DNA from 3 places in the Paenibacillus sp. FSL W8-0186 genome. Region 1 is predicted to be linked to each of the others. Evidence: a T-box and tRNA genes for the amino acid it is inferred to sense, from the RefSeq annotation. Region 1 holds a T-box; the other regions hold tRNA genes.
What was found. A T-box is a leader RNA that pairs with one kind of tRNA and senses whether it is charged. The one in region 1 lies ahead of ileS (isoleucine--tRNA ligase), so its partner is inferred to be a tRNA-Ile.

Region 2: it has a tRNA-Ile gene. The T-box ahead of ileS (isoleucine--tRNA ligase) is inferred to sense a tRNA for this amino acid. The anticodon was not compared.
Region 3: it has a tRNA-Ile gene. The T-box ahead of ileS (isoleucine--tRNA ligase) is inferred to sense a tRNA for this amino acid. The anticodon was not compared.

The regions. Positions count from the first base shown of each region.
Region 1 is NZ_CP150207.1:3,653,253-3,659,788, forward strand. It holds gene MKX50_RS16550 (TraR/DksA C4-type zinc finger protein) at 1-434, shown strand, start outside; gene MKX50_RS16555 (DUF5665 domain-containing protein) at 453-797, opposite strand; gene ileS (isoleucine--tRNA ligase) at 956-4,051, opposite strand; T-box leader at 4,143-4,424, opposite strand; gene MKX50_RS16565 (DivIVA domain-containing protein) at 4,491-5,009, opposite strand; gene MKX50_RS16570 (YlmH/Sll1252 family protein) at 5,114-5,896, opposite strand; gene MKX50_RS16575 (YggT family protein) at 5,906-6,178, opposite strand; gene MKX50_RS16580 (cell division protein SepF) at 6,186-6,536, opposite strand, start outside.
Region 2 is NZ_CP150207.1:140,615-147,150, forward strand. It holds gene recR (recombination mediator RecR) at 1-366, shown strand, start outside; gene MKX50_RS00655 (DUF2508 family protein) at 513-809, shown strand; gene MKX50_RS00660 (pro-sigmaK processing inhibitor BofA family protein) at 848-1,111, shown strand; rRNA gene MKX50_RS00665 (16S ribosomal RNA) at 1,453-3,008, shown strand; rRNA gene rrf (5S ribosomal RNA) at 3,142-3,258, shown strand; tRNA gene MKX50_RS00675 (tRNA-Ile) at 3,304-3,380, shown strand; tRNA gene MKX50_RS00680 (tRNA-Ala) at 3,478-3,553, shown strand; rRNA gene MKX50_RS00685 (23S ribosomal RNA) at 3,853-6,536, shown strand, end outside.
Region 3 is NZ_CP150207.1:4,679,975-4,686,510, reverse strand. It holds rRNA gene MKX50_RS21015 (16S ribosomal RNA) at 1-1,019, shown strand, start outside; rRNA gene rrf (5S ribosomal RNA) at 1,103-1,219, shown strand; tRNA gene MKX50_RS21005 (tRNA-Ile) at 1,265-1,341, shown strand; tRNA gene MKX50_RS21000 (tRNA-Ala) at 1,383-1,458, shown strand; rRNA gene MKX50_RS20995 (23S ribosomal RNA) at 1,759-4,688, shown strand; tRNA gene MKX50_RS20990 (tRNA-Asn) at 4,832-4,907, shown strand; tRNA gene MKX50_RS20985 (tRNA-Ser) at 4,911-5,002, shown strand; tRNA gene MKX50_RS20980 (tRNA-Glu) at 5,045-5,119, shown strand; tRNA gene MKX50_RS20975 (tRNA-Val) at 5,222-5,297, shown strand; tRNA gene MKX50_RS20970 (tRNA-Met) at 5,316-5,389, shown strand; tRNA gene MKX50_RS20965 (tRNA-Asp) at 5,406-5,482, shown strand; tRNA gene MKX50_RS20960 (tRNA-Phe) at 5,605-5,680, shown strand; tRNA gene MKX50_RS20955 (tRNA-Thr) at 5,704-5,779, shown strand; tRNA gene MKX50_RS20950 (tRNA-Tyr) at 5,783-5,868, shown strand; tRNA gene MKX50_RS20945 (tRNA-Trp) at 5,881-5,954, shown strand; tRNA gene MKX50_RS20940 (tRNA-His) at 5,982-6,057, shown strand; tRNA gene MKX50_RS20935 (tRNA-Gln) at 6,081-6,156, shown strand; tRNA gene MKX50_RS20930 (tRNA-Gly) at 6,163-6,237, shown strand; tRNA gene MKX50_RS20925 (tRNA-Cys) at 6,249-6,322, shown strand; tRNA gene MKX50_RS20920 (tRNA-Leu) at 6,334-6,419, shown strand; tRNA gene MKX50_RS20915 (tRNA-Leu) at 6,446-6,527, shown strand.

The DNA.
Region 1 (6,536 bases):
TTGATATCGAGCGGCTAAAAGCTCTGCCCGAGACGGCTTACTGCAAGGAACACAGTCCACAGTCCAAGGTATCAAGGGACCGGCCTGTAGAAGAGCTAGTTCTGTATCCGCCGTTCGGCCGAACGAGCCTGGATGAGCGCGCCGACGAGACCGAGTTTGACGGCGAGGACGCCTGGCAGATCGTCGAAAGCTACGGTACCTCGAACTCTCCAGCCATGGCGGAGGAGGACGAAGTCGATGATTACAATGATATGGAAATTGAAGCCAGCAACGAACTAGACGGATTCGTCGAACCGTACGAAAGCTTTGTTGCTACAGATATTTACGGCCGCAACGTCGTTTTTTACCGCAATGGCCAATACCGTAAGCATATGAGCGCCACGCAACATCTGGATAGCGAGGATTCGCTTGGCGACGGACCGAACAATTACTGATCCCGATTACTGAATTGGCTAAAATGTTTTAAGCTCCAGCTGGCGCTGTACGATCCGGACGATATCGGCGATATAATCCCCGATAATCGGCAGATTGAGCGCCCCCAGGATTTGCAGAATATAAATGATCGTAGCTGCAAAAAAAGTGAACCCGATCGCAATTCCGACGCCCCTGGCCATACCGGCCAGAACGTTGCGCCAGATGAGGCTCCATGGATGGTACAACAGCTCGGCATACTCAATGATCCGGGATTGCTCGAGCTGCTGCGCCCATCTCAGAGTCATGTCGTACATGACGTTTACTTTCTCTTCTGCTGTATCAGATAATTTATCATGGCCTGCTTCCGGTTTCTGCTGAGTCATATGGGCTATCCCATCCTTTACTGAAGGCGGCGCTAAGAAGCCAATTAGTTGAATTGAACGCAAACGAGCCAGGCTCCCTTGAATAAGGGAATAACCTGAGCTCGTTTGCGCTTGGGTTCTAGATATTATGACCTTCAGTCAGGGCTGCCATACAGCGATTAGCCCTTGATTTGGATTCCGATCTTCTTCGTGCCGAGATCCGCGATTTCAGCTTCGCCTTCTAGCTTGCCAAACGTTACATCTGTGATCAGGACGTTATCGCGGAGCACCTGTTCAAATGCCTCGATCGCGGCTTTCAGCTCATCGTCTACATCGAGAACCAGATGCACTCGCTTCTCAATCGGCAGATCCAGCTTCTTGCGGGTATCCTGAACGGCCCGAACGACCTCGCGCACCCAGCCCTCCTGCTCAAGCTCCGGCGTAATATCGGTGTTCAGTGCTACCGTAATGCCATAGCCTGATGCGGAAGCAAAGCCAGGCTTCGCCTGCTTGTCGATCAGCAGCTCATCCGACGTAATTTGCAGCTCTTCCCCTTCTGGAGAAGTAACATGGATTACTCCGCTTTCTACTGCCCGGCGGGTATCCTCTGGGGGCATTCCTTTTAGGAAGCCTTGCAGGAATCCTACGTTTTTGCCGTATTTCTTACCAGCGACTTTCAGGTTCAGCTTCAGTGTAAAATCGACGAATCCGCTGTCGCTTGTCTCCAGTTCAATTTGCTTGACGTTAATCTCGTCCTTGATAATTCCCTCGTATTCGCTCACCGCAAAATCATGATCCATCGAGACGATCAGGCTCGTCAGCGGCTGGCGTGTTTTGATTCCGGTCTCATTCCGCACGTTGCGGGCCAGTTCGACGATCTGACGCGCTGCCTCCATATCCTGCTCCAGCTTCTCGTCGATCAGCGCTTCGTCAGCCTTCGGATAATCATCCAAATGCACGCTCTCGCCACCGCCAAGATTCGTATAAATATCCTCTGCCAATAGCGGCGTGTATGGAGCCATCAGTTTGGAAAGCGTCAGCAGCACGTTGATTAGGGTCTGATATGCGGATACTTTATCCTCTCCGAGACCGCTGCCCCAGAAACGGTCGCGCGAACGGCGGATATACCAGTTGCTCAGCTCATCGATAAAGCCTTCGATCGCTTTGGCCGGGTTCAGGAAATCGTTCACGGCAAGCCCTTTGCTTACAACCTGGATCAAGCTATTCAGTCTGGATAGAATCCAGCGGTCCAGCTTGCTCTTCGAAGGGCGGAATTCATGCTCCTCCGGCTTGAATCCGTCGATTGCCGCATATAGCGTCAAGAAAGAGTGCGTGTTCACCAGCGTGTCCACGACCTTGGATTTCGCCTCAGCCACGATGCCCTTCGAGAATCGCTTGCTGTTCCATGGCGCGCTGTCGGACAGCAAGGCCCACCGGAAAGCATCCGCTCCGAATTCATTGATAATATCCCAAGGATCGATGACATTCCCTTTGGATTTAGACATCTTCTGTCCATTCTCGTCAAGAATATGCCCTGTCGAAATGACTGCCTTATAAGGTGCCTTGCCATTAAAGAGCGTCGATACAGCAAGCAAGCTGTAGAACCAGCCGCGCGTCTGGTCGATCCCTTCGCAAATCATATCGGCCGGGTACTGCTCCTCGAATACTTTTTGATCACCGAACGGGTAATGATACTGGGCGAACGGCATCGAGCCGCTATCGAACCAGACGTCGATTACCTCGGATGTGCGCTCCATGATTCCGCCGTCGCAGTGCGGGCAATGGAGCTTCACCTCATCCACGTAAGGCTTGTGCAGCTCAAGATCCTCGGATACATGACCAACGGCATGATCACGCAAATCCTTATGGCTCGAAGGAGCGTATTCGCCCTTACAGGAGCTGCACACCCAGACATTCAGCGGGGTGCCCCAATAACGGTTGCGGCTGATGTTCCAATCAACCAGATCCTCGAGGAACTTGCCAAAGCGGCCTTCGCGGATATGACCTGGATACCATTGCACATTATTGTTGTTGGCGATGAGCTGATCCTTGACCGCGGTCGTCTCAATAAACCAGCTCTCCATCGCATAGTAGAGCAGCGGCGATTTACAGCGCCAGCAGAATGGATAGCTGTGCTCGTATTTTTCTTTAGAATACAGCAGTCCTCGTTCCGAGAGCCATTTGACGATGTCGAGATCGCAGTCCTTCACGAAGCGGCCAGCAAATTCTGTCACCTCGTCCGTATAGCGTCCTTGCGAGTTGACGACGCTGACGAATTCTACCTTATTCTCGCGGCACACTCTATAGTCGTCTTCGCCATGAGCAGGGGCCATATGAACGATCCCTGTACCGCTCGCATCCGTGACGAAGTCTGCGCCAAGTATGACGAGTCCGTTCTCCGGCGAAACGTAGTTAAATGGCGGAGTATAGGATTTGCCAACAAGCTCGGCTCCCGTTAACGTGGACAAGATCTCGAATTCGCCTTTGAGCACGTCGTCCGCCAGATTTTTGGCAACGATATATACGCCGTCGTCCTGCTTCGCACGAACGTATTCCAATTCCGGATTTACGGCAAGGGCCACGTGCGAAGGCAGCGTCCAAGGCGTCGTCGTCCAGGCAAGCACATATTCGCCGCTGTCCTTAAGTTTGAACTTCGCCGTAGCGCTCAAATCCTTGACGTCTTCATAGCCTTGAGCAACCTCATGGGAGCTGAGCGTCGTTTGGCAGCACGGGCAGTACGGGCTTACGCGATGACCGCGGTACAGCAGCCCCTTCTGGTGAATGGTGGACAAAATATTCCACACGCTTTCGATATATGAATTTTGCAAGGTGATATACGGATTATCGAGATCAGTCCAGTAGGCGATCCCTTCCGTCAATTCACGCCATTGCTTCTCGTATTCGAACACGCTATCCTTACACTTCTTCACGAACTTCTCGACACCGTATTTCTCGATTTCCTGCTTGCCAGAAATACCGAGCTGCTTCTCGACGCCAAGCTCAACCGGCAATCCGTGTGTATCCCAGCCGGCTTTGCGGACCACGCGGTAGCCGTTCATCGTCTGATAACGGCCGATAAAGTCCTTGATTACACGGCCTAGAACGTGGCCGATATGCGGAGCGCCGTTTGCGGTAGGCGGACCTTCATAGAATACATAGTTCGGGCGGCCTTCACGGTTTTCCATGCTGCGTTTGAACGTATTTTCCTGCTTCCATTTGGCCAGGATACGCTGATCGCGGGCGCGCGCTGGTTCTTTGACATCTACTTTTCTCATTTTGTAGCGACTTCCTTTCAATGCATATTATTAGCTTTAAAATCTAACAGGCTGCAGCAACCTCTACAGGCAACAAAAAAAGCCCCGCCCCAAAAGGGACGAGACTCTTATCTCGCGTTACCACCCTTGTTCCATACTGCATCCCCTCCGGAACGCTCCGGCTCGGACAGCATGGCACTCTGATCCCATACGCTTCATATGGGGCCGGTATAACGGCCGGCAGCCGGATATAGCTTACGCTTTCCACGGCGGAAATCTCAGCTCATCTTCTCCGGGATGATATTCCGTCTGTGTCTTGAACGTTGACTCGCAGCAATTCGTCAACTCTCTGAGAACAAAACCACAGCGTACTGGTTCCCATCATCAAATCTATATACACAATTTAATATGTCTATAGTTATAACTTATGATGCCCCGCTCTGTCAACAAGGCAGACGTTTTAGTAAATCTCCTTAATTTCACGGTCGCGTTCACGGTCGCGATCCTCAAGCCGTTCACGGTCTTCAAGCGACTCCCAGCCATCGTGGCTGAGCAGATCGAGCTGGGCCTCGACCAGCGTACGGAACCGGGCGCGATAAATCGAAGCCTGCTTCTTCAGTTCCTCGACTTCCATCGCGATTTTGCGCGATTTCGCCAGCGATTCATTGACGATCCGATCGGCGTTCTTCTCAGCTTCCTTTACGATGAGCTGCGCTTCCTTCTTAGCGTTGTTCTTCACTTCATCCGCCGCTTCCTGCGCCACGATGATCGTCTTGCTGAGTGTTTCTTCAATATTTGCAAAATGATCCAACCGCTCCTGCACGGCCAGCAGCTGGCTCTGGAGCTCCTTATTCTCTCGGATCACGATCTCGTAATCCTTGATCACCTGATCAAGAAATTCATTGACTTCATCTTCATCGTAACCGCGAATACGTCTGGAGAATTCTTTATTATGTATATCCAGCGGCGTTAATGGCATGTTGCGCACCTCCTAGAAAATTCGAAGCTTCTGTTAAATAGAAGCATTACAGCACAAGTGTTGTTGTTAAATTCGACAGGAATCCCCGAACTCCTGCAAAGCCTTCACACAAATTTACCAATTCGGACACGGTGTCTGCCCTTTTTCGTCATGCCGTCCGCCTCCAACACCTTGAATCTGCCGAATCCTTGGAGCGCTACAATGTCGCCTGGTTTTAACGGTTTGGACGGATCCTCCTCCGTCTTCCAGTTCACCCGGCAGCGGCCCGCCCTGATTGGCACGACGATTTTGCTCCGGCTCAAACGGAACACGTCGCTTGCGACCCCGTCCAAACGTAAAGAAGCCACCGTGATATCCAGCGGCTCCAGCACAGCGTCTGCCGTTCTAAGCGCCTCGAGTCCCAGCACCTCGGTCGCCACGCTCACCCGGTGCACCTGGCGCAAATTCATATCCAAAAAGGCGGAGATTTCCTCGGCCACAATGACATGGCATCCGTCTTCGCGGACATGAATGTCGCCGATTTTATCCCTTTTGAGCCCGAGCCCCAAAATGGCTCCCAAATAATCGCCGTGCTGAAGCGAAGCCAGTTTCTGGTCATCCGACGTGATGCTGAGCACCTTCATGTTCATCGGCTCCGCCTCAATTTCCCGGTAATCGGGTGCGATCAGCGCCCGCTTCCGTTCCGCCTCCGGGAACCCGCCATCCAACCGGATACGGACATCGGCATGGCGATTCGCCAGGCTCTCCACGATGTGGCAATGCCGCGGGTCAAGGAAGTCGCTCAATTTCGCTTCATGATAATCCCCTGCATTCACAACCCACTCCCAGGCCCGGTCAACGAACGGGCGCTCTTCCGGGAGAAAATGTTCATGGATGTTAGACCGCATACGCTACCGTTACCCCAGCACGTAGCTCAGCACGCCAATCAAGCCGAAAACGGCCATCCGCAGTACGAAAATAGCGACGATCGGCGAAATGTCGATCATACCCATAATCGGCGGAATAAAGCGTCTGAACGGGGCCAAAAAGGGCTCGACCACCTTGCCAAGCAGTTCTCCAATAAAGCTCTCACGGGCGTTTGGCACCCATGACATCAAAATATAAATCAAAATCATGTAAAAATATATATCATGCAGCGTCCAAATCAAGCGATAAATATCAAATCCCAAGCTGCCTTCACCTCATTCTGTTATATTCGTGTTCTTCGGTCAGAATTTCCGTAATCGAGCCTTGTATTTCTACCGTATCCGGGGTACAGAGAAATATGTTGCCGCCGATTTTGGAAATGCTGCCGCTGAGCGCATAGATCGTGCCGCTGAGAAAATCAATAATGCGCATCGCCTGATCGTTGCGGACCCTTTGCAGGTTCACGACGACAGACCGATGCGAGCGCAAATGATCTGCGATTTCCTGCGCCTCATCGTAAGAACGCGGCTCATACAGGATAACCTTCACGTTCTTCTGGGAATGGATACTGACTACATTATTCAACTTCTGATTCCGCCGAGCCTCGAAGCTAGGAGCTTC
Region 2 (6,536 bases), 2.1 Mb from region 1:
GCATCCGTAATTTGCGTAGTCCAGGACTCCAAGGATTTGGTGGCCATGGAACGGACAAAAGAGTTTGATGGTTACTATCATGTACTGCAAGGCGCTATTTCACCCATGGAAGGACTTGGTCCGGATGACATCCGGCTGAAGGAGCTGCTTAACCGTCTTAGCGATGAACGGGTTAAAGAGCTGATTTTGGCGACTAACCCCAACATCGAAGGAGAGGCTACGGCGATGTATATTTCTCGCCTCGTGAAGCCGTTCGAGATCCGGGTTACCCGGATTGCCCATGGGCTGCCGGTCGGCGGCGACTTGGAGTATGCGGATGAAGTAACCTTATCCAAGGCGCTCGAGGGGCGGCGTGAATTAAGGTAACTTTAAAGAAGGTTGATTCGGAAGCACTGGTGTTATGACCAGGGCTTCTTTTTTGCTTTTATAGCCCATTTGTACGCGGTAGGTTCTAAGTTTGTCCCTTTCCCGATACACATGAAATATACCGATCTGGGGGGGGCGGATATAACGTGAAATTGAGGCAATGGCTGCTGAGCAGGAAGAAAATGAGACAGTATGATAATGAGCTTGAATATAAGGAGCAATTGTATCGTGAGGTAATGAAAGCCCGGCGACAGTGGGAACAGGCTTATTGTGCCCTTCAGGAGGCAGTGGGTGCGGATGAGGTAGATATAGCCATATATACGCTGGAAGCCGCGGAAAGAAGGTACCAGGTTCACTTAAGGGCGGCAAAGCAGGCGAATGTGACATGGGAGCCATTTCAATTTGGGTCATACTCAAAGGACGGATTCTATCTTCGAGACTGATAGGCGATATATGTTTCTGTTAGGAGGGGTGACGAATGATGAAAATGATATTGTCTCTAGTGCTTATTGGGTCATTGCTGCTGCTAGGTTATATCGTGTTTTCGCGCAGGCTGGGATTAGCATGGCTTACTCGCCTTGGCCTTCATGTTGTGTTGGCTGCACTGGGAATATATATCGTCAATTTCTCGGGTCTGCTTACGGAGACATATATTCCGATGAACCCGGTCACGATAAGCACGGTTCTTATTCTTGGCCTGCCTGGTGTAGGTTTACTGCTGGGGCTTAAATTAACAATGTTATGATCACATTTCGTGGTTGACGTTAAATTGAGTTCTGTGATACATTATAAATCGCTTCTTCAATTGGCCGTGCTTGTCAGGGTCAATCAGTAAATATTTTTTTAAAAAAAGTATTGACTTGAGGAGAGCGAGCATGATATATTATAAAGGTCGCTGCTGAAACAACGGTGACACACGAAACAAAGTTGATCTTTGAAAACTGAACAACGAGTGAGCGGGTTTCACGCAAGTGAAATCTAAATAATAGAGTCAGATGAAAATCTGATCTCGTCAGATTCAAAATGAGCAAGTCAAACACCTTAGCTGAAAGAGATCTTACCTTCGGGTAAAATTGCCTTTCATCTTTATTGGAGAGTTTGATCCTGGCTCAGGACGAACGCTGGCGGCGTGCCTAATACATGCAAGTCGAGCGGAGTTATTTTGGAAGCTTGCTTCCGAAATAACTTAGCGGCGGACGGGTGAGTAATACGTAGGCAACCTGCCTGTAAGACTGGGATAACTGCCGGAAACGGTAGCTAATACCGGATAAATCATTTCGCCGCATGGCGGGATGCTGAAAGACGGAGCAATCTGTCACTTACAGATGGGCCTACGGCGCATTAGCTAGTTGGTGGGGTAAAGGCCTACCAAGGCGACGATGCGTAGCCGGCCTGAGAGGGTGAACGGCCACACTGGGACTGAGACACGGCCCAGACTCCTACGGGAGGCAGCAGTAGGGAATCTTCCGCAATGGACGAAAGTCTGACGGAGCAACGCCGCGTGAGTGATGAAGGTTTTCGGATCGTAAAGCTCTGTTGCCAGGGAAGAACGTCTTGGAGAGTAACTGCTCCGAGAGTGACGGTACCTGAGAAGAAAGCCCCGGCTAACTACGTGCCAGCAGCCGCGGTAATACGTAGGGGGCAAGCGTTGTCCGGAATTATTGGGCGTAAAGCGCGCGCAGGCGGTCATTTAAGTCTGGTGTATAAACTCGGGGCTCAACTCCGAGTCGCACTGGAAACTGGGTGACTTGAGTGCAGAAGAGGAGAGTGGAATTCCACGTGTAGCGGTGAAATGCGTAGAGATGTGGAGGAACACCAGTGGCGAAGGCGACTCTCTGGGCTGTAACTGACGCTGAGGCGCGAAAGCGTGGGTAGCAAACAGGATTAGATACCCTGGTAGTCCACGCCGTAAACGATGAATGCTAGGTGTTAGGGGTTTCGATACCCTTGGTGCCGAAGTTAACACATTAAGCATTCCGCCTGGGGAGTACGGTCGCAAGACTGAAACTCAAAGGAATTGACGGGGACCCGCACAAGCAGTGGAGTATGTGGTTTAATTCGAAGCAACGCGAAGAACCTTACCAGGTCTTGACATCCCTCTGACCGGTCTAGAGATAGGCCTTTCCTTCGGGACAGAGGAGACAGGTGGTGCATGGTTGTCGTCAGCTCGTGTCGTGAGATGTTGGGTTAAGTCCCGCAACGAGCGCAACCCTTAGGTTTAGTTGCCAGCACATAAAGGTGGGCACTCTAGATCGACTGCCGGTGACAAACCGGAGGAAGGTGGGGATGACGTCAAATCATCATGCCCCTTATGACCTGGGCTACACACGTACTACAATGGCCAGTACAACGGGAAGCGAAACCGCGAGGTGGAGCGAATCCTATCAAAGCTGGTCTCAGTTCGGATTGCAGGCTGCAACTCGCCTGCATGAAGTCGGAATTGCTAGTAATCGCGGATCAGCATGCCGCGGTGAATACGTTCCCGGGTCTTGTACACACCGCCCGTCACACCACGAGAGTTTACAACACCCGAAGTCGGTGAGGTAACCGCAAGGGGCCAGCCGCCGAAGGTGGGGTAGATGATTGGGGTGAAGTCGTAACAAGGTAGCCGTATCGGAAGGTGCGGCTGGATCACCTCCTTTCTATGGAGTACCTCGCTTCCGTAGCGAAGCGGTACAAATCACGGTCAGCGCAAGCTGCCGGATACACTTTGCGAATGCAAAGTGAACACATCGCTCACTCGTTGGTCAGTTTTGAGAGTTCAACTCTCAAGCGTTTGGTGGCAATGGCGGAGGGGTTCCACACGTACCCATCTCGAACACGACCGTTAAGCCCTCCAGCGCCGATGGTACTTGGACCGCAGGGTCCTGGGAGAGTAGGACGTCGCCAAGCGCACCCCGTTTTATGGGTGTTATTTAAATTGAACATTCCCTGTATGGGCCCTTAGCTCAGCTGGTTAGAGCGCACCCCTGATAAGGGTGAGGTCGGTGGTTCGAGTCCACTAGGGCCCACCATACAACTCCATAATATGCGTCATACTTGATGAGGTTCCCGTGATTTGTTACGGGACAAGTTTCAGAGTGTGCCGTAAATTTTTTGGGGCTTGGATATGGGGCCATAGCTCAGCTGGGAGAGCGCCTGCCTTGCAAGCAGGAGGTCAGCGGTTCGATCCCGCTTGGCTCCACCATTAACAATATCTCTTCCATAACTTACCTCTTGAATGGTGAGTACGGATTTGATAAGATAGTCTTCCGCCGGTAAAATGGCGAAAGAAACTTGATCCTTGAAAACTGGATAACGAAACGAAATTTGCGTTTTAGAAAATTCCTTTTAGCTGAACTTGTGTCAAAACAAGTTTAATTAAAAGTAGCTAGCGAACGTTTTGGGATAGGCGATCCTTTGGGAGTTACTTTCCACCTTGGTTGAATTTATTCGATCAGGAAAGTAACGTACAACAGAGCGAATAGCCCGAAATGAGAGCGTTATGGTTAAGCTACTAAGAGCACACGGAGGATGCCTAGGCGCTAGGAGCCGAAGAAGGACGTGGCGAACAACGAAACTGCCTCGGGGAGCTGTAAGCAAGCTTTGATCCGGGGGTGTCCGAATGGGGAAACCCGGCTGTGGTAATACGCAGTCACTCACATCTGAATACATAGGGTGTGAAGAGGCATACCAGGGGAACTGAAACATCTAAGTACCCTGAGGAAGAGAAAACAAAAGTGATTCCGTCAGTAGCGGCGAGCGAACGCGGATTAGCCTAAACCAGAGAGCTTGCTCTCTGGGGTTGTGGGACGTCTCACATGGAGTTACAAAGGAAGAGGTTAGACGAACAGGTCTGGAAAGGCCGGCCATAGAAGGTAAAAGCCCTGTAATCGAAAGTCTGTTCCCTCCGAGACGGATCCCGAGTAGTGCGGGGCACGTGAAACCCCGTATGAATCTGCCAGGACCATCTGGTAAGGCTAAATACTCCCTAGCGACCGATAGTGAAGCAGTACCGTGAGGGAAAGGTGAAAAGCACCCCGGAAGGGGAGTGAAAAAGAACCTGAAACCGTGTGCTTACAAGAAGTCAGAGCCCTATTGATGGGTGATGGCGTGCCTTTTGTAGAATGAACCGGCGAGTTACGTTCCCGTGCAAGGTTAAGGTGAAGAGCCGAAGCCGCAGCGAAAGCGAGTCTGAATAGGGCGACTTAGTACGTGGACGTAGACCCGAAACCGGGTGATCTACCCCTGTCCAGGGTGAAGGTGCGGTAACACGCACTGGAGGCCCGAACCCACGTATGTTGAAAAATGCGGGGATGAGGTGGGGGTAGCGGAGAAATTCCAATCGAACTCGGAGATAGCTGGTTCTCCCCGAAATAGCTTTAGGGCTAGCCTCGGTAGGACAGTCGTGGAGGTAGAGCACTGATTGGGTGCGGGGCCCGCCAAGGGTTACCAAGCTCAGTCAAACTCCGAATGCCATAGACTGATTAACCGGGAGTCAGACAGTGAGTGCTAAGATCCATTGTCAAGAGGGAAACAGCCCAGACCATCAGCTAAGGTCCCCAAGTGTGTGTTAAGTGGGAAAGGATGTGGAGTTGCACAGACAACCAGGATGTTGGCTTAGAAGCAGCCACCATTTAAAGAGTGCGTAATAGCTCACTGGTCGAGTGACTCTGCGCCGAAAATGTAACGGGGCTAAACACACCACCGAAGCTATGGCTTGATGCATTGCATCAGGGGTAGGGGAGCGTTGTATGCGGATTGAAGTTGGACCGGAAGGACTGGTGGACTGCATACAAGTGAGAATGCCGGTATGAGTAACGAAAAGATCAGTGAGAATCTGATCCGCCGAAAGCCCAAGGTTTCCTGAGGAAGGTTCGTCCGCTCAGGGTAAGTCGGGACCTAAGGCGAGGCCGAAAGGCGTAGTCGAAGGACAACAGGTTGAAATTCCTGTACCACCGTAATCCGCTATGAGCGATGGGGTGACGCAGTAGGGTAGTGACGCGAGCTGATGGATGCTCGTCCAAGCAGTGAGGCTGATGTGTAGGCAAATCCGCACATCGTTAAGGCTGGGCTGTGATGGGGAGGGAAAATTTACAGTACCGAAGGTCATGATCTCACACTGCCAAGAAAAGCCTCTAGCCAGGAGAAGGTGCCCGTACCGCAAACCGACACAGGTAGGCGAGAAGAGAATTCTAAGGCGCGCGGAAGAACTCTCGTTAAGGAACTCGGCAAAATGACCCCGTAACTTTGGGAGAAGGGGTGCCCCGGTAGTGTGAATAGCACGAGGGGGCCGCAGTGAAAAGGCCCAAGCGACTGTTTAGCAAAAACACAGGTCTGTGCGAAGCCGTAAGGCGAAGTATACGGGCTGACGCCTGCCCGGTGCTGGAAGGTTAAGGGGAGCGGTTAGGGAGCAATCCCGAAGCTGTGAACCGAAGCCCCAGTAAACGGCGGCCGTAACTATAACGGTCCTAAGGTAGCGAAATTCCTTGTCAGGTAAATTCTGACCCGCACGAATGGCGTAACGACTTGGGCGCTGTCTCAACGAGAGATCCGGTGAAATTTTAATACCTGTGAAGATGCAGGTTACCCGCGACAAGACGGAAAGACCCCATGGAGCTTTACTACAGCTTGATATTGAACTTTGATGCGATTTGTACAGGATAGGTGGGAGCCTAGGAATCCGGAGCGCCAGCTTCGGTGGAGGCATCGTTGGGATACCACCCTGATCGTATCGAAGTTCTAACCTAGGACCGTGATCCGGTTCGGGGACAGTGTCAGGTGGGTAGTTTGACTGGGGCGGTCGCCTCCTAAAGAGTAACGGAGGCGCCCCAAGGTTCCCTCAGAATGGTTGGAAATCATTCGCAGAGTGCAAAGGCAAAAGGGAGCTTGACTGCGAGACTGACAAGTCGAGCAGGGACGAAAGTCGGGCTTAGTGATCCGGTGGTACCGCATGGAAGGGCCATCGCTCAACGGATAAAAGCTACCCTGGGGATAACAGGCTTATCTCCCCCAAGAGTCCACATCGACGGGGAGGTTTGGCACCTCGATGTCGGCTCATCGCATCCTGGGGCTGAAGTAGGTCCCAAGGGTTGGGCTGTTCGCCCATTAAAGCGGTACGCGAGCTGGGTTCAGAACGTCGTGAGACAGTTCGGTCCCTATCTGTCGTGGGCGTAGGAAATTTGAGAGGA
Region 3 (6,536 bases), 1.0 Mb from region 1:
CGCGGTAATACGTAGGGGGCAAGCGTTGTCCGGAATTATTGGGCGTAAAGCGCGCGCAGGCGGTCATTTAAGTCTGGTGTATAAACTCGGGGCTCAACTCCGAGTCGCACTGGAAACTGGGTGACTTGAGTGCAGAAGAGGAGAGTGGAATTCCACGTGTAGCGGTGAAATGCGTAGAGATGTGGAGGAACACCAGTGGCGAAGGCGACTCTCTGGGCTGTAACTGACGCTGAGGCGCGAAAGCGTGGGTAGCAAACAGGATTAGATACCCTGGTAGTCCACGCCGTAAACGATGAATGCTAGGTGTTAGGGGTTTCGATACCCTTGGTGCCGAAGTTAACACATTAAGCATTCCGCCTGGGGAGTACGGTCGCAAGACTGAAACTCAAAGGAATTGACGGGGACCCGCACAAGCAGTGGAGTATGTGGTTTAATTCGAAGCAACGCGAAGAACCTTACCAGGTCTTGACATCCCTCTGACCGGCGCAGAGATGTGCCTTTCCTTCGGGACAGAGGAGACAGGTGGTGCATGGTTGTCGTCAGCTCGTGTCGTGAGATGTTGGGTTAAGTCCCGCAACGAGCGCAACCCTTAGGTTTAGTTGCCAGCACATGAAGGTGGGCACTCTAGATCGACTGCCGGTGACAAACCGGAGGAAGGTGGGGATGACGTCAAATCATCATGCCCCTTATGACCTGGGCTACACACGTACTACAATGGCCAGTACAACGGGAAGCGAAACCGCGAGGTGGAGCGAATCCTATCAAAGCTGGTCTCAGTTCGGATTGCAGGCTGCAACTCGCCTGCATGAAGTCGGAATTGCTAGTAATCGCGGATCAGCATGCCGCGGTGAATACGTTCCCGGGTCTTGTACACACCGCCCGTCACACCACGAGAGTTTACAACACCCGAAGTCGGTGAGGTAACCGCAAGGGGCCAGCCGCCGAAGGTGGGGTAGATGATTGGGGTGAAGTCGTAACAAGGTAGCCGTATCGGAAGGTGCGGCTGGATCACCTCCTTTCTATGGAGTACCTCGCTTCCGCAGCGAAGCGGTACAAATTTAGCTCGCTCGTTGGTCAGTTTTGAGAGTTCAACTCTCAAGCGTTTGGTGGCAATGGCGGAGGGGTTCCACACGTACCCATCTCGAACACGACCGTTAAGCCCTCCAGCGCCGATGGTACTTGGACCGCAGGGTCCTGGGAGAGTAGGACGTCGCCAAGCGCACCCCGTTTTATGGGTGTTATTTAAATTGAACATTCCTTGTATGGGCCCTTAGCTCAGCTGGTTAGAGCGCACCCCTGATAAGGGTGAGGTCGGTGGTTCGAGTCCACTAGGGCCCACCATACAACTCCATATTTGCTTACGCTTCTTATTGGAGTGATATGGGGCCATAGCTCAGCTGGGAGAGCGCCTGCCTTGCAAGCAGGAGGTCAGCGGTTCGATCCCGCTTGGCTCCACCATAAACAATATCTCTTCCATAACTTACCGCTTGAATGGTGAGTGCGGATTTGATAAGATAGTCTTCCGCCAGTCAAATGGCGAAAGAAACTTGATCCTTGAAAACTGGATATACGAAACGAAATTTGCGTTTTAGAAAATTCCTTTTAGCTGAACTTGTGTCAAAACAAGTTTAATTAAAAGTAGCTAGCGAACGTTTTGGGATAGGCGATCCTTTGGGAGTTACTTTCCACCTTGGTTGAATTTATTCGATCAGGAAAGTGACGGACAACAGAGCGAATAGCCCAAAATGAGAGCGATATGGTTAAGCTACTAAGAGCACACGGAGGATGCCTAGGCGCTAGGAGCCGAAGAAGGACGTGGCGAACAACGAAACTGCCTCGGGGAGCTGTAAGCAAGCTTTGATCCGGGGGTGTCCGAATGGGGAAACCCGGCTGTGGTAATACGCAGTCACTCACATCTGAATACATAGGGTGTGAAGAGGCATACCAGGGGAACTGAAACATCTAAGTACCCTGAGGAAGAGAAAACAAAAGTGATTCCGTCAGTAGCGGCGAGCGAACGCGGATTAGCCTAAACCAGAGAGCTTGCTCTCTGGGGTTGTGGGACGTCTCACATGGAGTTACAAAGGAAGAGGTTAGACGAACAGGTCTGGAAAGGCCGGCCATAGAAGGTAAAAGCCCTGTAATCGAAAGTCTGTTCCCTCCGAGACGGATCCCGAGTAGTGCGGGGCACGTGAAACCCCGTATGAATCTGCCAGGACCATCTGGTAAGGCTAAATACTCCCTAGCGACCGATAGTGAAGCAGTACCGTGAGGGAAAGGTGAAAAGCACCCCGGGAGGGGAGTGAAAAAGAACCTGAAACCGTGTGCTTACAAGAAGTCAGAGCCCTATTTATGGGTGATGGCGTGCCTTTTGTAGAATGAACCGGCGAGTTACGTTCCCGTGCAAGGTTAAGGTGAAGAGCCGAAGCCGCAGCGAAAGCGAGTCTGAATAGGGCGACTTAGTACGTGGACGTAGACCCGAAACCGGGTGATCTACCCCTGTCCAGGGTGAAGGTGCGGTAACACGCACTGGAGGCCCGAACCCACGTATGTTGAAAAATGCGGGGATGAGGTGGGGGTAGCGGAGAAATTCCAATCGAACTCGGAGATAGCTGGTTCTCCCCGAAATAGCTTTAGGGCTAGCCTCGGTAGGACAGTCGTGGAGGTAGAGCACTGATTGGGTGCGGGGCCCGCCAAGGGTTACCAAGCTCAGTCAAACTCCGAATGCCATAGACTGATTAACCGGGAGTCAGACAGTGAGTGCTAAGATCCATTGTCAAGAGGGAAACAGCCCAGACCATCAGCTAAGGTCCCCAAGTGTGTGTTAAGTGGGAAAGGATGTGGAGTTGCACAGACAACCAGGATGTTGGCTTAGAAGCAGCCACCATTTAAAGAGTGCGTAATAGCTCACTGGTCGAGTGACTCTGCGCCGAAAATGTAACGGGGCTAAACACACCACCGAAGCTATGGCTTGATGCATTGCATCAGGGGTAGGGGAGCGTTGTATGCGGATTGAAGTTGGACCGGAAGGACTGGTGGACTGCATACAAGTGAGAATGCCGGTATGAGTAACGAAAAGATCAGTGAGAATCTGATCCGCCGAAAGCCCAAGGTTTCCTGAGGAAGGTTCGTCCGCTCAGGGTAAGTCGGGACCTAAGGCGAGGCCGAAAGGCGTAGTCGAAGGACAACAGGTTGAAATTCCTGTACCACCGTAATCCGTTATGAGCGATGGGGTGACGCAGTAGGGTAGTGACGCGAGCTGATGGATGCTCGTCCAAGCAGTGAGGCTGATGTGTAGGCAAATCCGCACATCGTAAGGCTGGGCTGTGATGGGGAGGGAAAATTTACAGTACCGAAGGTCATGATCTCACACTGCCAAGAAAAGCCTCTAGCCAGGAGAAGGTGCCCGTACCGCAAACCGACACAGGTAGGCGAGAAGAGAATTCTAAGGCGCGCGGAAGAACTCTCGTTAAGGAACTCGGCAAAATGACCCCGTAACTTTGGGAGAAGGGGTGCCCCGGTAGTGTGAATAGCACGAGGGGGCCGCAGTGAAAAGGCCCAAGCGACTGTTTAGCAAAAACACAGGTCTGTGCGAAGCCGTAAGGCGAAGTATACGGGCTGACGCCTGCCCGGTGCTGGAAGGTTAAGGGGAGCGGTTAGGGAGCAATCCCGAAGCTGTGAACCGAAGCCCCAGTAAACGGCGGCCGTAACTATAACGGTCCTAAGGTAGCGAAATTCCTTGTCAGGTAAATTCTGACCCGCACGAATGGCGTAACGACTTGGGCGCTGTCTCAACGAGAGATCCGGTGAAATTTTAATACCTGTGAAGATGCAGGTTACCCGCGACAAGACGGAAAGACCCCATGGAGCTTTACTACAGCTTGATATTGAACTTTGATGCGATTTGTACAGGATAGGTGGGAGCCTAAGAATCCGGAGCGCCAGCTTCGGTGGAGGCATCGTTGGGATACCACCCTGATCGTATCGAAGTTCTAACCTAGGACCGTGATCCGGTTCGGGGACAGTGTCAGGTGGGTAGTTTGACTGGGGCGGTCGCCTCCTAAAGAGTAACGGAGGCGCCCCAAGGTTCCCTCAGAATGGTTGGAAATCATTCGCAGAGTGCAAAGGCAAAAGGGAGCTTGACTGCGAGACTGACAAGTCGAGCAGGGACGAAAGTCGGGCTTAGTGATCCGGTGGTACCGCATGGAAGGGCCATCGCTCAACGGATAAAAGCTACCCTGGGGATAACAGGCTTATCTCCCCCAAGAGTCCACATCGACGGGGAGGTTTGGCACCTCGATGTCGGCTCATCGCATCCTGGGGCTGAAGTAGGTCCCAAGGGTTGGGCTGTTCGCCCATTAAAGCGGTACGCGAGCTGGGTTCAGAACGTCGTGAGACAGTTCGGTCCCTATCTGTCGTGGGCGTAGGAAATTTGAGAGGAGCTGTCCTTAGTACGAGAGGACCGGGATGGACGCACCGCTGGTGCACCAGTTGTTCCGCCAGGAGCATAGCTGGGTAGCTACGTGCGGATGGGATAAACGCTGAAAGCATCTAAGCGTGAAGCCCTCCTCAAGATGAGATTTCCCAATTAGTAAGACCCCTTGAAGACGACGAGGTTGATAGGCCTGAGGTGGAAGTGCAGCAATGTATGGAGCTGACAGGTACTAATCGGTCGAGGGCTTATCCAAGATACCCCACAAAGTGAAGCGGAGGCTTCGAAGAGTATACCGAATACTTTTCGGGGGCCCCGGTGAACCAAGTAAGGGCTAACACGCAAATGAAGTTTCGTATCCAGTTTTCAGGTGATCAATTCATCTGAATATGATAATGTTCCCTGATAGCTCAGTCGGTAGAGCACTCGACTGTTAATCGAGTTGTCACAGGTTCGAGTCCTGTTCGGGGAGCCATATGGAGAGGTGTCCGAGTTGGCCGAAGGAGCACGATTGGAAATCGTGTAGGCGTCACAAGCGTCTCGAGGGTTCGAATCCCTCTCTCTCCGCCATCATTATTTTTTTAGTATCATAGCAGTGTGTGATACATATGTGGCCCGTTGGTCAAGGGGTTAAGACACCTCCCTTTCACGGAGGTAACAGGGGTTCGAATCCCCTACGGGTCACCATTATTTAACTGCTTCAATTGGGGATGAGAATTCCTATAAGTTTTTAAGAAAAAGCTTGATTTCTAACCGGGTAATATGATACAATAGAAATTGTCTTTCCTCGGAGGCTTAGCTCAGCTGGGAGAGCATCTGCCTTACAAGCAGAGGGTCAGCGGTTCGATCCCGTTAGCCTCCACCATATATAATTTATTACTGACGCGGGGTGGAGCAGCTCGGTAGCTCGTCGGGCTCATAACCCGAAGGTCGCAGGTTCAAATCCTGTCCCCGCAATTGCAATATCTAGTGTGGAGCCGTGGTGTAGAGGCCTAACATGCCTGCCTGTCACGCAGGAGATCGCGGGTTCGAATCCCGTCGGCTCCGCCATTATAACCTCAATCTAAGAGGTGAGAATCCGCAAGGATTCACAGCTTGCTCTGGAAACCGTCACTTTAATGAGCTGGTCGCAGCGGAATAGGTGAAGAGGATCCAACGAACTATTCCTATAAGGCTCGGTAGCTCAGTCGGTAGAGCAGAGGACTGAAAATCCTCGTGTCGGCGGTTCGATTCCGTCCCGAGCCACCATGATTTATCTGATAATTGAAAACGCCGGTGTAGCTCAATTGGTAGAGCAACTGACTTGTAATCAGTAGGTTGGGGGTTCAAGTCCTCTCGCCGGCACCACATGGAGGCTTAGCGAAGTGGCCAAACGCAGCAGACTGTAAATCTGTTCTCGTACGAGTTCGGTGGTTCGAATCCATCAGCCTCCACCAGTTTTACCACATAGGGGCATAGTTTAAAGGTAGAACAGCGGTCTCCAAAACCGTTAGTGTGGGTTCAATTCCTGCTGCCCCTGCCAGTAAAACAATAGAATATTTATATTATGGCGGTCGTGGCGAAGGGGTTAACGCACCGGATTGTGGCTCCGGCATTCGTGGGTTCAAGTCCCATCGATCGCCCCATTTTTATCTTAAAAATCACATATTGGGGATTAGCCAAGCGGTAAGGCAACGGACTTTGACTCCGTCATTCCATAGGTTCGAATCCTATATCCCCAGCCATATGTTGCGGACGTGGCTCAGCGGTAGAGCATCGCCTTGCCAAGGCGAGGGTCGCGGGTTCGATTCCCGTCGTCCGCTCCATTTTTATATACGGCGCCATAGCCAAGTGGTAAGGCACAGCTCTGCAAAAGCTTTATCCCCAGTTCGAGTCTGGGTGGCGCCTCCATTTAATTCCCTGCGGGAGTGGCGGAATCGGCAGACGCACAGGACTTAAAATCCTGCGGTAGGTGACTATCGTACCAGTTCAAGTCTGGTCTTCCGCACTTGTGAAGTGATGGATTTATAGTGTGCCGATGTGGTGGAATTGGCAGACACGCCGCACTCAAAATGCGGTGCCGAGAGGCTTGCCGGTTCGAGTCCGGCCATCGGTATTATCGATA